Regions from separate parts of the Nocardioides sp. dk884 genome, predicted to be linked through region 1. Evidence: riboswitches for the same ligand, from Rfam matches in the RefSeq annotation. Region 1 holds a riboswitch; each other region holds the start of a gene.
What was found. A riboswitch is a leader RNA that binds a small molecule or an ion and turns the genes downstream of it on or off. The one in region 1 is predicted to bind cobalamin.

Region 1 (4,259 bases):
CGTGCTCGTCGAGCCAGCCGACGTGCTGCACCGAACCGCCGTGATCGATGATGTCGGTGATGCTGGCCTGGTCGTAGACGCCGCGGTCCTTCATGAGCCGGACCAGGTTGCCGTTCGCGCGGGGCATCTCGCCGGCCGAGGTGGTCTGGTTCCAGACGTTGGCGACGTAGGGCTCGATGCCCTGGCTGGTGCCGCCGACGATCACCGCGGTGCTCATCGTCGGCGCGACGGCCATCAGGTGCGAGTTGCGGCGGCCGACGCACCACGCGGGGACGCCGGCCTTCTCGCCCATCCAGCGCGAGGCGGCGTCGGCGCGGGCGTGGATGTGCTCGAAGATCTCGATGTTGAGCGCCGCCGCCTTCTCGGACTCGAACGGGACGGAGTGCCGCTGCAGGTAGTCGTGGTAGCCCATGACGCCCAGCCCGAGGCTGCGGGCCTTCTCGGTGTAGCGCACCGCGCGCTCCAAGCCGCGGATCTGGCGCGCCCGTCGCAGGAACGCCTCGGCCACCGCGTCGAGGAAGACGGTCGCGACGTACGCCGTGTCGCGGTCTCGCCACTCGTCGTACGTCGCCAGGTTCAGCGAGGAGAGCACACAGGTGTAGGAATGCTCCTCGTCGCTGAACAGGGTGATCTCCGAGCACAGGTTGGAGGCCTTGTTCTCCAGGCCGTGGGCTCGGTAGGACTCGGTCTGGTGGGCGTTGACGGTGTCGACCTTCCAGATGTAGCCCTTGCCCAGCACGACGCGGATCTTCAAGACCCGCTGGTAGCGCTCGAGGGCGTCCTTGTCGCCGGCGAGCATCCGATCGATGAAGGCCTGGGTGAAGATCCACCCGACGTTCTTGTTGGCCGGCTCGCGGTAGATGAGGTCGGCGAGCTCGTGGAAGTCGGGGTGGTCGACCGGGAGGTACCCGGCCCAGGAGCCGCGGCGGGTGGCGCCCTGACTGATCTGGTTGGTCATCTCGGCGAAGTTGCAGAACACCGGGACCACGCCGTTGGCCTTGCCGTTGTCGCCGAAGCTGGCGCCGCGCGGGCGGATGTCGCCCAGGTAGGCGGAGGTGCCGAACCCGTTCTGGGAAAGGATCGCGGCTTCCTTGAGGGTCTCGTAGAAGCCCCACACCGAGTCCTCGATGTAGGACCCCTCGCACGAGACCGGGAGACCTCGGGTGGTGCCCAGGTTGGCCAGCACGGGCGTGGAGGGCGAGAGCCAGCCGTTCCAGATCGCCTCGAAGAACAGCTCGGTCCAGGGGCGCCCGTCCTCGCGGGGGTACATCTCGTCGGCGAGGACGCCGGCCGTGCGCGCGATCGTCTCGTAGCGCTCCCGCACGCTCTGCCCGGCCACGGTGTACTTGGCCTTGACCATGGCGTAGCCGGCGGTGGTCATGAAGGCGGGGACGGTCTCGGCTGCCTGCAGCGCCTTGCGCTCGGCGGAGAGGGTCTCCCAGTTCTTGTTGGTCATCAGAACACGAACTCCATCTCACCGATCGTGCGGTTGTACTCGTTGCCGGTCACCTGGAAGAAGTCGTGGAACTGGGTGCCGTTGATGCCGCTGTAGAACCACTCGGCGACCGGGTTGTCCGCGATCTCGAACAGCGGCTCCATCCCCATGCTGTCCAGCGTGAGGTTCACCCGGGACTTCACGAACGTCTCCAGGTCGGCCTGCTCGATGCCCGGGATGGGGCCGTGAGCGAAGAGCATCTCGACGATGCGCTGCTCGTGGGCGTAGACGTAGTCCGCCACCGCGCGGACGCGGTCGAACAACGCATCGCGCTCGGCCTGGAACGTCGCCGGCGAGACGGAGCGCTCGTACTCCTCCAGGGTGGTGCGGAACAGCCACGCCCCGCCGGTCGCGTGCAGGTTCTCGTCGCGGGCGGAGAAGTTGATGCCGCTCACGACGTTCTGCAGCAGGTTCTTGCCCCCGGACTGGAAGTGCTTGAGGAAGGCGAAGTTCGAGTACAGGACGCAGTTCTCCATCAGCGTGAAGACGCTGAGCGCGTAGAGGAGGTCGTCGTCGGCGATCGCGTCCCAGACGAACTGGATGCGCTCGGCCAGCACCGGGTCGTTCTTGTAGGAGCTGTAGAACTCCTCGGTGTCGATCATCAGCACCTGGTTGAGCTTCGCGTAGAACGGCGCGTGCATGTTGAGCTCGGCGAACGAGAACGCGTTGCTCATCATCTGGATCTCCGGACGCGGGAACGCGTGGAAGATCCGGTCCCCCCACACCTCGCCGCCGAGAATCAGCTCATAGATCGTGAACAGCTTGAGGGTGGTCTTGACGGCCGCCTGCTCGGCCTCGGTCATCGTGACCAGGAAGTCCTGCTTGTCGTTGGCGACCGGGATCTCCTCAGCGGTCCAGAAGATGCTCCGCTGCTTCTTCGCCAGGTCCTCGGCTTGGGGGTAGTCGAATACGTAGGCCGACTTCTCGGTCCGGATCGGTAGACCAGTGGTGTCGATCATGTCGTGGTTCTCCGTTCGCGAGCCGGTCGAACCGGCCCGCTCGTCGTGAGCTGGAAGCGGTGCTTCCACGAACGAGGAACGGAGAGGACGTCGACGCCAGCACAGACCTAGACCTGGACACAGCGACTCATCGATCCCCTGACCTTCCCTCGAGGTCGCGGAACCCACCCGTGACGGGCGAGCGCTGGCAGGTCTTCGGACTCGTGGGCGAGGAGCCAGGCTCCGGTCCTACTGTCCATCGCTTCCCAGGACCGTGATCGTCGGTCCCAGTGCTTCCTGTCGATCCAGGAGACGGAGGTCGTTCCCACTCACCGCTGCGGGGCAGTCCCGGAATCTCACCGGGTTCCCTCTTGCGACGACGACCCTGGATGGGCCGTCGAACCAGCTGCAGGATCCACCATATACGGGAACTACAGATCTGTAATCCCCCAGATGTTGTGTCCGCCGGCGCACGTGGTCGAGGTAACACCCGGCTCCGAGGACGCAGGCCCGACGCCCTTGCGGTCGGCGACGAGGCCGCGCCGGTCTCGGCGTCTCGCCCACTCCCGGGGTCACCCCGGCCACGATCGTGGCGGTCGCTCCGCCGATCACGGAGCCGATGGTCGCGGCGGCCACGGCCAGGACAGCGCAGCGCGCTGCTCTACAGCGCGGCGATCAGGGGCTCGAGAACGGCGACGGCTTCGACCATGAGGGTGACCAGCGACTCCCGACCATCGCCGTCGGACCATCGGGTGGTTGCCTCGAGCATCGCCGCGGTCAACGCTGCTGCCGTCAACGCGCTGTCCTCGAGCTTCGAGTGGTACGCCGTACTCAGCACCGTGCCCAGGATGGCGACCCCGACGGTCCCGCCAATCTGGCGAAGCGCTTGAAGGAGTCCGGACCCCGAGCCAGTGCGGTCCACGGACAAGGCGCCCATAGCGATAGCCATGGACGCGGGCAGGACCAGGCCGATACCGGCGCCCAGCGCCGTGATCCAGGTCGCCGTGAAGACATAGCTGGTTCCGATGTCGGTCATCGCGGCCAGGCCGAGGGCGAGCGCCGAGAGTCCGAGGCCGCCGATAACGACGAGGCGTGCACATCGAGGCGCCGCTACGGACTCCCCTCAAGAAGGCTCGGTAGGCGGTGTGCAGGGGCGCAGCTGGGATCGAAGGTCCGCTGGACGTGTGAGGTCATGTCCTCGTCGCGGGTGATGGCCAGCAGGCGGGTGGGCCCGGTCAGTTGCGGGGGCTCGGTTCCGTCGCAGTGCCAGTCGGGACCGTTATGGCGAAGGCTGAGGGGCCGGTATGGTCCACCTCGGCCGCGGTGGCGCCCCCACCCCGTGACGCCATCGCGGCCACCCATGCCTTGCTGAGACGGCGGCCACGCACCGCGCGCACCGCGCGCAAGCGCGTCGGCGTGGGCGCCTAGCCTCGACAGGGTGAAGATGATCGCGACGTACCGCGCCGCCGGCGAGACCCTCACCGAGGGCCGCGAGCTGGAGATCGAGCGCGACGACTACGACGGCTGCTGGGCAGTTGCCCGGGCTGAGGTCCGTGACGGCGAGCAGCTGATCTACATCCGCGTCGAGCAGGATTAGCCGACCTTGCGGACCCTGTCCGCCGACAGCCACTGCGCGTGCCCGGCGCTCGCGACGTTGCCGCCGCGGGATCCCCACATCACCAGGGCCTCCCAGCTCTCACCGACCTTGCGCCAGTCGAGCAGTACGCCGGGGAGTGCAGCCTCCCAACGGCCGTCCGGCGCCACCCAAACGTGGCGGGGCACAGTGTGCCCCTGCTGTCCGGTTCCGTCCGTCGCACGCATGGCCA
Region 2 (4,259 bases), 110 kb from region 1:
CCACCCCGAGCCCCTCGCGCGCCCGCTCGACCCGGACCTCCGGCGCTAGCGGGGTGTGGGTCGGCCTACGTCCGCCGTACGAAGCGGAGGTCGCCGTTCGGCATCCGTTGGTGGAGGTAGCGGTCGTCGTGGATCAGATGGTGATGATGCGAGCAGAGCAGCATTCCGTTGTCGAGATCGGTCTTGCCGCCCGCTGACCACGGTTGTCGATGATGCGCTTCGCACCACGTGGCAGGGATCGTGCAACCGTCCGCGCGGCACTCCCGGTCCCGGATGCGGATGCGGCGACCAGGTGTGCGCTACCCCTTGACGCGCACCGACTTCGCCGACGCCCGGGTGACCGCGACGTACCCCGCCTTCCTGCCGGTCACGCGCACCGTGATCCTCGTGCCGCGGTCCGCCGGACGTAGCCGGTAGTTCCGGGAGGTGGCGGCGAGGGGCTTGCCGTTGCGCAGCCAGCGATAGGTGAACCGCACCGTGCCGGGGCCCCAGGCACCGGGCTTGGCCTGGAGCCGCTGGCCGACCTTGGCCCGTCCGGTGATCTTCGGCTTGGCGCTCGTGAGGCTTCCCGCGGCGACGTTCGCCGTCGGTGCTGAGACGAGCACGGTCGTGGTGTAGCCGGCGAGTGTGCCGGTGACGCGCACGCGCAGGCGCCTCCCGCGGTCGGCGGCGGTGACGACGTGGCTGGCGCGGGTGGCGCCCACGATGGGTTGGTTGCCGCGCAGCCACTGGTAGCCCAGCGAGGCGCCGGCGCTCCAGGACCCCGCGTCCGCGGTGAGCCGTACGCCGACCTGGGCGCGGCCGGTGACCAGCGGCGTGGAGCCAGCGACCGCCGGGTCCGGCTGCGGCTCGGGGTCGGGCTCGGGCTGGCCGAACTGCGGGGCGGGGCGGGGGACGCTGACCCAGTTGTCACCGACGAGCCGGGCGCCGAGGGCCTTGTTGAGGTTCGGGCCGTCGCTGACGATGTCGTGGTAGGCGGTGTCCCACGGCCCGCCGACGGTGGCGCCCGAGAAGAACCACCAGCCGTCGGGGTCGAACTCCTCCACCCCGTCGATGGCGGTGACGTACCCGCCGCGGTCCGCGTCGACGCCGAGGCCGACGGCCCGCAGGGCGGCCACGCGGGTGCCCTGGCCGTCCGCCTGGATCTCGCCGCCGACGAGGCAGCGCACGAGCCAGCCCTCGGTGGGGACCGTGGCGGCGGTCGAGGCGCCGAAGTCGACGACGACGCTCAGGCCCTCGTCCTCGACGCACCATCCGGTGCGCCAGTCGGCGGCGTGGGCGGGGGCCGCCCCAGTGGTCAGTGCGGTGATCAGGAGAGTGCCGGCACTCGCCAGCACCGCGCCTCGGGTCTTCATGGTTTCTCCGGTCCCGGCGCAGGGGGAGCCGACAGCGATGCCGGCGACCTGCTGCAGTCCTCGACAGCGTGGATTGGTCACGGTGACGCGGAAGGTGCTCCGACTTCAGGACCGGGTCTCACCGGGGCCTGTCACGGTTGCGGGTCAGCGCCGGATTCGCACCGGCTTCCCCTTCGACGTACCGGGACCGGACGCTAGCGCACGCCTGCCGCCGCCGCGGAAATCGCCGTCGCGTGGGCTGCGTCACCGCGGACCGGCGGGGTGGGGGTGCTGTCGGGGATCCTCGGACGGGTGTGCCACGATCCGGTCGTCACTGAGTTGAACGTGGCCCTGAGCGAGGAAGCCGGTGTGAATCCGGCGCTGTTGCGCAACCGTGAGCTGGCGAGACCAGCAAGTCGGGAACTCCTGGGCCATGACCGTCACCCGTCGTCGCACAAGCGCGGGCACGGAGGTCGATCGGGCCACCCTGCCTTGCCGTACCCAGGAAGGGCCCGATGCCTCGCCGTCCCGCCTGCCCGGCGTCCTCCGGGCGTACGCCGACGCGCCGCCGTCCGCTCGGCGCGCCGCTCGCGAGCCTGCTGCTCGCCGCGGTCGCCGTCACCTCGGTCACGGCCACCGTCGGGGTGGCCCAGGCCGAGGGGCCCACCCAGCACCGGCTGTGCGACGGGTTCGCCGAGCCGTGCCGGATCACCACCCAGAGCACCCTGGCGGCGTACGACCAGATCCTCGCCACCGACGTGGTCGGCAATCCTGGCGTCGACGTGGCGCTGCAGTTCTATGTGATCGAGTTCAACTCCGACGGCGCCATCACGGGCCTGGTCCCCAGCGGCGCGCGGCTGGGCGGGCGGACCCGGGAGTCGCGCCCCGGGTACGGCCGCCTCGACCACGTGAAGCTGGTGCCGCGCACCACCTCGGACGTGCCCGGTGGGTGGGGCTTCGTCGGTCTCGCCGACGACACCTCGATCGACCTGCGCTCCCGTCTGGGGCAGGTGGTGCAGTTCGGCGGACGCACCCCCAAGCTGCTCGGGGACGGGTACGCCGAGCACAAGCCGGCCGGCGTCGAGCTCGACCTGCACGTCGTCGGCCACGTCATGGGGGTCGGCTACTGGGTCGAGTACCTCGACGACGCGGGCGAGTGGGTGGCGGTCCCCGGGCACGGGTTCGACCGGGCCACCCGGCTGAGCAACACCTCCGGGGAGATCGCGCACCTGCACTACACGGTGCCCGGCACCCTGACCCCCGGCCGGCGCTACCAGTTCCGGGTCAACCACCACCTGAACTTCGGCGGCGGCCAGGACCGCCCGATCAGCGACCCGGCCTACGCGCAGTGGACGGTGGTCCCCTCCGAGCACGGCGAGGCGGAGGACCGCGGCGCCCAGTTCGACCCCGGCCTCGCGCCCGGCGTGCCCGACGCCCCCGGGGCACCCGGTGGCTCCGGTGGCCCCGAGGCACCGGCCACGCCGTCCACGCCGTCCACCGATCAGCCCGCAGGCCCCGCCGGGCCGGCGACGCCCGCGCCGAGCACCGCTCCGGTGCCCCCGGTCGCGCCGGGCACCCCGGCGCCCGCAGCACCCGCCGCCAGTCCGACTGGTCAGCCGACTGCGCCACAGTCAGCCCAGCCCGGCGCCCAAGGGTCCGCCCGGCCCGGCGCCCAGGCGTCCGCCCGTCCCAGCGCTCCGCCGGCTGCGGGTGCCTCCGGCCCGGCCGACGCGGTGTGGGGCGAGGAGGAGATCGGGGAGCCGAGCGCCGCCACCGGCGCGGCCAGCCAGGGCGTGTCCGGCGCCATGGCCCTGCTCGGTGCGCTGCTCCTGCTCGCCCCGCTCGGGTGGTGGTGGGCGCAGCGGCGGCGCACCACCCGGCTCGCCGAGGGAGAGACCCTGTGAGCCCGACCGGACGACACCTGCTGGCGACCACCGCCGCGGCACTCGCCCTCGCGACCCTGGGTGCGCCGCCGGCCCACGCCGCCGCGAGCTCCGAGACCCGTGCCCTCTGCGCCTCCTCGTCGGTGCCCTGCTCGGTCCAGGCACCGGTGTCGTGGATCGAGGGCGCCACCCACGAGGTGGCCGTGACCGGCAACCCACGGGTTCGGGTTCGGGTCCAGGCCCAGCGCGTCACCCTGGACGCCGCCACCGGCCGCGCCCGGCTGCGCCCGCTCGGCCCGACCGTGGAGATCCGCACCGACGACCACGGGTTCGGCGCCGCCGACCTCACGCTCCCGCTGCTCGCGGACGGCCGGGCCGGTGGGCCGGTCCTGCTCACCCTGGCCGACACCACCCAGAGCGACCTCGCCCAGGTGCTCGGCACCTGGACCCGGCTGGCCGCCCGCACCCCGATCGTCCGCGGCGACGGGTTCGCGCGGCGCAAGCCGGTCGGACAGGAGCTGACCCTGCTGCTGGAGGCGACGGTGCCCGGGACCACCTTCGACGTCGAGCACGCCGACGGCAGCGCCTGGCACTCGACCGGCACGACCACGACGCAGCCGTGCGGCACCGGGGTGCCGTGCCGCGTCGGGTACGAGGTGCCGCGCGGACTCACTCCCACCACGCACCGCTTCCGTCTGGTCAACCTGCGCACCGGCACGCCCGTGGCCCACTGGCGCGTCGTCCCCGCCGCGTCCGGGACGCCCGAGGCTCCCGCGCCCGTCGAGGCCTTCCCACCGGTCGGCTCCCGGGTGCGAGGCGCGCTCACCCACGGCGCAGGCGCCAGCGGCACCCCCGCGCCGCGCCCCCGGTCGCGCAACCTCGACGTCCCCGACGCGGCGGCCGACGTCGTCGGCGCGGGTGGCCCGGTCGGGCACCGGGTCGACACCGTCCGCGACGCGTCGGCGCTGCTCGGCGTCGCCGCCCTGGTCGCGACCCTCGGCGTACTGCGTCGGAGGCGGGGATGAGGTTCCCGACCACCGCG
Region 3 (4,259 bases), 1.2 Mb from region 1:
CTTCGCGGGCTCGGTGGCGAAGGTGGCCGTGCTCGCCGAGGTGAGCGGCGGCGACCCCCGCGACGTCGACGGCACCGACGTGCTGGCCCGCCTCGAGGATCTGGTCGCCGACGACGGTGCGCTCGCGGGCCGGCTCGCCGACGACGTCCGGGACCCGAAGGGGTCCGACTACGCCAATGCGATCGGCCAGACCTACGCCGTGCGTGCCCTCACCGGCGCCGGCTCCCCGGAGGCGTCCGCTGCAGCGGACTACCTGATCGCCCAGCAGTGCGAGCCGGGCTGGTTCCGGCTCTACTTCGCCGCCCCCGACGCTCCGCAGGCGTGCGGGGACGGCCCCCGACGCCTCGACCAGCCCGACACCGACGTGACCGCGCTCGCCGTCCTCGCCCTGCAGGACGTGCCGGGGGAGGCCGCTGGCTCGGCGGTCGACGCAGCCGTCGACTGGCTGGTCGCGACCCAGGACGCCGACGGCGGGTTCGGCGGCGCCACCGGGACGGAGGGGCTCAACGCCAACAGCACCGGGCTCGCGGGGCTCGCACTGCAGCGCGCCGGCCGCACCGCGGAGGCGGCCCGGGCCGCGGAGTGGGTGGCGGCGCGACAGGTCACCGAGCCCAGCTGCGGGGCCACCCGGCTGCCCACCGGCGCCGTCGCCTACGCCGCCGACGCTGCGGCGGGGGAGCTGCGCGACCCGGTCGTGCGCGACCAGTGGCGGCGGGCGACCGCCCAGGCGGCGCCGCTGCTCCAGCTGGTCGGTGAGCCCGCAGGCGAGGTCGTCGCGACAGCTTCCGAGGACGAGGTCCGCATCGATGGTCTCGGCGACGGCGAGCCGGCGTGCCTCACCGGCCCGGGTGGGTACGCCGAGGAGCTGGTCGGCACCGGGGACACCCTGGAGGTGCCCCTGGCGGGCACGGTCCCGGCCGGCCTCGAGGTCCGCACGCTCACCGGAGCGATTCCGGTGGACCCCGCTGTCTGAGCGGACGTGGAGCGCCTCACACCCCACGGCCCACGGCGCGCGCGAGCCCGCCCGGGTGGGGTATGTTCCGCAGACACATCCATATGCCCGTGGTGGGGAAAGCCGGTCCAAGTCCGGCGCTGACCCGCAACCGTAGGTCGTGGCTGCACCCGCAGCGACGACGAGCCGGAGCACCTGTCACGACGCATCCTGATCACAACGCTGTCGTGGAAAGCAGCGGTGGTCACCGCCCGGTTCCGGGTAGTGCCCCCGCTGTGTGCAGCGGGAAGGAACCATGAGCTCCTCCATCGTGCGCCGTACCGGCGTGCTTGCTCTCCTCTCAGCCCTGGTGACCGGCGGCCTGGCGGTCACCGGCCCGACGCCTGCCGTGGCGGCGCCGACACCGACCGGGACCGCCACGGCCCCGTCCGGTCCGGCGACCGCCGGCGCCCGGTGGCTCACCAGCCAGCTCACCGGCGGTCTCGTCGAGGGTGAGTGGGGTCCCGACCACGGGCTCTCCATCGACGTCGCGCTGGCGCTGGCCGCCGTGGGCTCCGAGGACGGAGTGCAGCAGGTCGCCGACGCCCTGGCCACCTCGCTCGACGCCTATGTCACCGGCGACGCCTTCGGTGACGCCGACAGCAGCTACGCCGGCGCCACCGCCAAGGCTGCGGTCCTCGCGGTGGTCGCGGAGCGCGACCCGCGCGCCTTCGGCGGCCGGGACCTGATCGCGGCCCTCGAGCAGGTCACGACCGACTCCGGCCCGGCCGCCGGCCGGATCGTGGATCGCAGCACGTACGGCGACTACGCCAACGCCCTGGGCCAGGCCTACGCCGTTCGCGCACTTGAGGCCGCGGGAAGCACCGAGGCCGCCGCGGCGACCTCCTACCTGCTCGACCAGCAGTGCGCGGCGGGCTTCTTCCGCCTCGAGCTCGGCGCCGTCGAGGCGGCCGACCAGACCTGCGACGGCGCGCCGGGCGCCGAGCCGGACACCGATGTCACCGCGCTCGCGGTGCTCTCGCTGCTGCCCCAGGCCGACCATGCGGACGTGAAGCCCCACCTCACGGCGGCCCTCGACTGGCTGCGGCGCAGCCAGCGCGGCGACGGCTCGTTCGGTGGCGGCGTGGCCACCGAGGCGCCGAACGCCAACAGCACCGGTCTCGCCGCCTGGGCGCTGGGGGAGGCGGGTCGCACCAAGGCTGCGGCCCGTGCCGCCGGCTGGGTCCGTGGCCAGCAGCTCGCCCACGCGGGCGCGTGCACGCCGTACCGTGCCGGTGACCTCGGGGCGATCGCCTACGACGCCGCGGGGCTCGACACGGTGAAGAGCTCCGGTGTCGCGGAGCTGCGCGACCAGGTGCGTCGCGCGAGCGCGCAGGCGCTGCCGGCGCTCACCTGGGCACCCGGACGCGTCGACGAGGTGGTGGTCCCTCCGATGGCCCCGCCGCGGTTCCACCGCGCCGGCACCCGCGTGGCCGTGTGGCTCGGGCCCCTGGCCCCCGGCGAGCCGGTCTGCGTCACCGTGGCGGGCAGCCGCCGTCAGGTCCGCGCCGACCACACCGGTGCCGCCCGCGCCCTGATGAAGCTGCCGGCCCGCACCGCGACGCACGCCGTGCGCGCGGTGGCGACCTCCGGCTCGGTCACGCCGTTCCCGTCCCGCCTGCGTGCGCTCGCGGCGACCACCCCGGTGGTGAAGCTGCGCGCCCGCGTCGCCCGAGGCCGGACCGTCCCGGTGCGGGTGCGCGGCCTGGCCGCCCGCGAGCCTGCGACCCTCCGCTTCCGCGGCAAGGTCGTCGCCCGCGGCACCAGCGACGCCTCGGGTCGCTGGACCCCGCGGCTCCGCGTCACCGGCAAGGCCGGCCCGGCGACCCTCGCGGTCCGCGGCGCCTTCGCCGACCGGCGGCGCTCGGTCACCGTGACGGTGGTGCCGCGATGAGCAGGGTCCGGGCCGCCGCGGCGCTGCTCGCCGGGCTGCTGTGCCTGGCACCGCTCACGGCCGCGCCGCCGGCCAGCGCGGCCACCTGCACCGACGGTCGCGGCGTGAGCGTGGTCGTCGACTTCGGCGCCCTCGGCGGCGGGCTCCAGGAGTCCTGTGACGCCGACGGCGGGGGCAAGAAGGCCACCGCGATCTTCGCCGACAGCGGGGTCGAGCTCACCTACGCCCAACGGTCCGCGGGCTTCGTGTGCCGCGTCGAGGGCGTCCCGAGCAGCGACCCGTGCATCAACGCCGCCCCGGCGGACGCCTACTGGGGCCTGTGGTGGTCCGACGGCGAGACCGGCACGTGGGTCTACGCCTCGCTGGGGACCTCCTCGCTGACCGTGCCCGACGGCGGCTCGGTCGCGTTCTCCTGGAACAGCGGCACGCGCACCCAGCCCGGGGTTGCACCCCCGGTGGCCGCCGCGGCGGCTCCCACGGCGCCGAGCAGCCCGCGTGCGACCCCGTCCCACGGCACCGGCGGCACCCGTCCGGGCCCGGGCGGCGGGGCCGACGCCGCGCAGCCCGCCCCCTCCGACGCCCCCAGCGCCGCCGCCGGCACCGGTACGCCGAGCACCGCAGCGACCCCCGGTGCCGACCCGAGCGGTACGCCGGCGCGCGAGCCGCGGCGTACCGACCGGACGGCCGCTGGCGGGCCCTCCGCCACCGCGGCCACGCCGGGCGCCGAGGAGCCCGCGGAGAGCACCGAGGCCGTGGAGGAGTCCGCGGCCACCGCCGACGACGGCGGCCTGCCCGGCTGGGTCGTGCTGGTGGTGCTCGCGCTGGTCTTCGGTGGCGCCGGTGTCGTCGCCGTGCGCCGGAGGGGCACCGCCGGACGATGAGCGTCGACCCCCGGACGAGCGCCGGCCCCCGGATCCCCCGTGACCTGCACCCGGTCGCGTGGTGGATCTGGGCGGTCGGCCTCGCCGCGGCCGCATCGATGACCACCAACCCGCTCGTCCTCGGGCTGCTGCTCGGCTCCGTGCTGCTCGTGGTCGCGGCGCGGCGCTCCGACCAGCCGTGGGCCCGCGCCTTCCGCCTGTACCTCTGGCTGGCCGCCGCGATCGTGGTCTTCCGGGTGGTGTTCCGGCTGGTCTTCGGCGGCGCGTACGGCGAGACCGTGCTGCTCGACCTGCCCACGGTGCCGCTGCCCGACTGGGTCCTGGGGATCACCCTGCTGGGCCCGCTGACGCTGGAGTCCCTCCTCGTCGGGCTCTACGACGGGCTGCGCCTGGCGATGATCGTGGTCTGCGTCGGCGCCGCCAACGCGCTCGCGAACCCCAAGCGGCTGCTGCGCTCGGTGCCGCCGGCGCTCTACGAGGTCGGCACCGCCTT

Region 2: linked by a shared signal. The riboswitch ahead of GFH29_RS11675 (hypothetical protein) and the one ahead of GFH29_RS12175 (ribonucleotide-diphosphate reductase subunit beta) in region 1 are both predicted to bind cobalamin.
Region 3: linked by a shared signal. The riboswitch ahead of GFH29_RS06315 (prenyltransferase/squalene oxidase repeat-containing protein) and the one ahead of GFH29_RS12175 (ribonucleotide-diphosphate reductase subunit beta) in region 1 are both predicted to bind cobalamin.

What each region holds. Positions count from the first base shown of each region.
Region 1 covers NZ_CP045649.1:2,517,443-2,521,701, forward strand. Annotated here, with positions in the region: gene GFH29_RS12170 (ribonucleotide reductase N-terminal alpha domain-containing protein) at 1-1,456, opposite strand, end outside; gene GFH29_RS12175 (ribonucleotide-diphosphate reductase subunit beta) at 1,456-2,454, opposite strand; cobalamin riboswitch at 2,623-2,855, opposite strand; gene GFH29_RS12180 (hypothetical protein) at 3,095-3,469, opposite strand; gene GFH29_RS12185 (hypothetical protein) at 3,872-4,030, shown strand; gene GFH29_RS12190 (hypothetical protein) at 4,027-4,215, opposite strand.
Region 2 covers NZ_CP045649.1:2,407,796-2,412,054, reverse strand. Annotated here, with positions in the region: gene GFH29_RS11685 (hypothetical protein) at 1-49, shown strand, start outside; gene GFH29_RS11680 (HNH endonuclease signature motif containing protein) at 66-275, opposite strand; gene GFH29_RS11675 (hypothetical protein) at 300-1,355, opposite strand; cobalamin riboswitch at 1,427-1,556, opposite strand; cobalamin riboswitch at 1,692-1,760, shown strand; gene GFH29_RS11670 (hypothetical protein) at 1,850-3,238, shown strand; gene GFH29_RS11665 (hypothetical protein) at 3,235-4,242, shown strand; gene GFH29_RS11660 (hypothetical protein) at 4,239-4,259, shown strand, end outside.
Region 3 covers NZ_CP045649.1:1,300,945-1,305,203, forward strand. Annotated here, with positions in the region: gene GFH29_RS06310 (prenyltransferase/squalene oxidase repeat-containing protein) at 1-973, shown strand, start outside; cobalamin riboswitch at 1,047-1,170, shown strand; gene GFH29_RS06315 (prenyltransferase/squalene oxidase repeat-containing protein) at 1,248-2,885, shown strand; gene GFH29_RS06320 (hypothetical protein) at 2,882-3,766, shown strand; gene GFH29_RS06325 (energy-coupling factor transporter transmembrane component T) at 3,763-4,259, shown strand, end outside.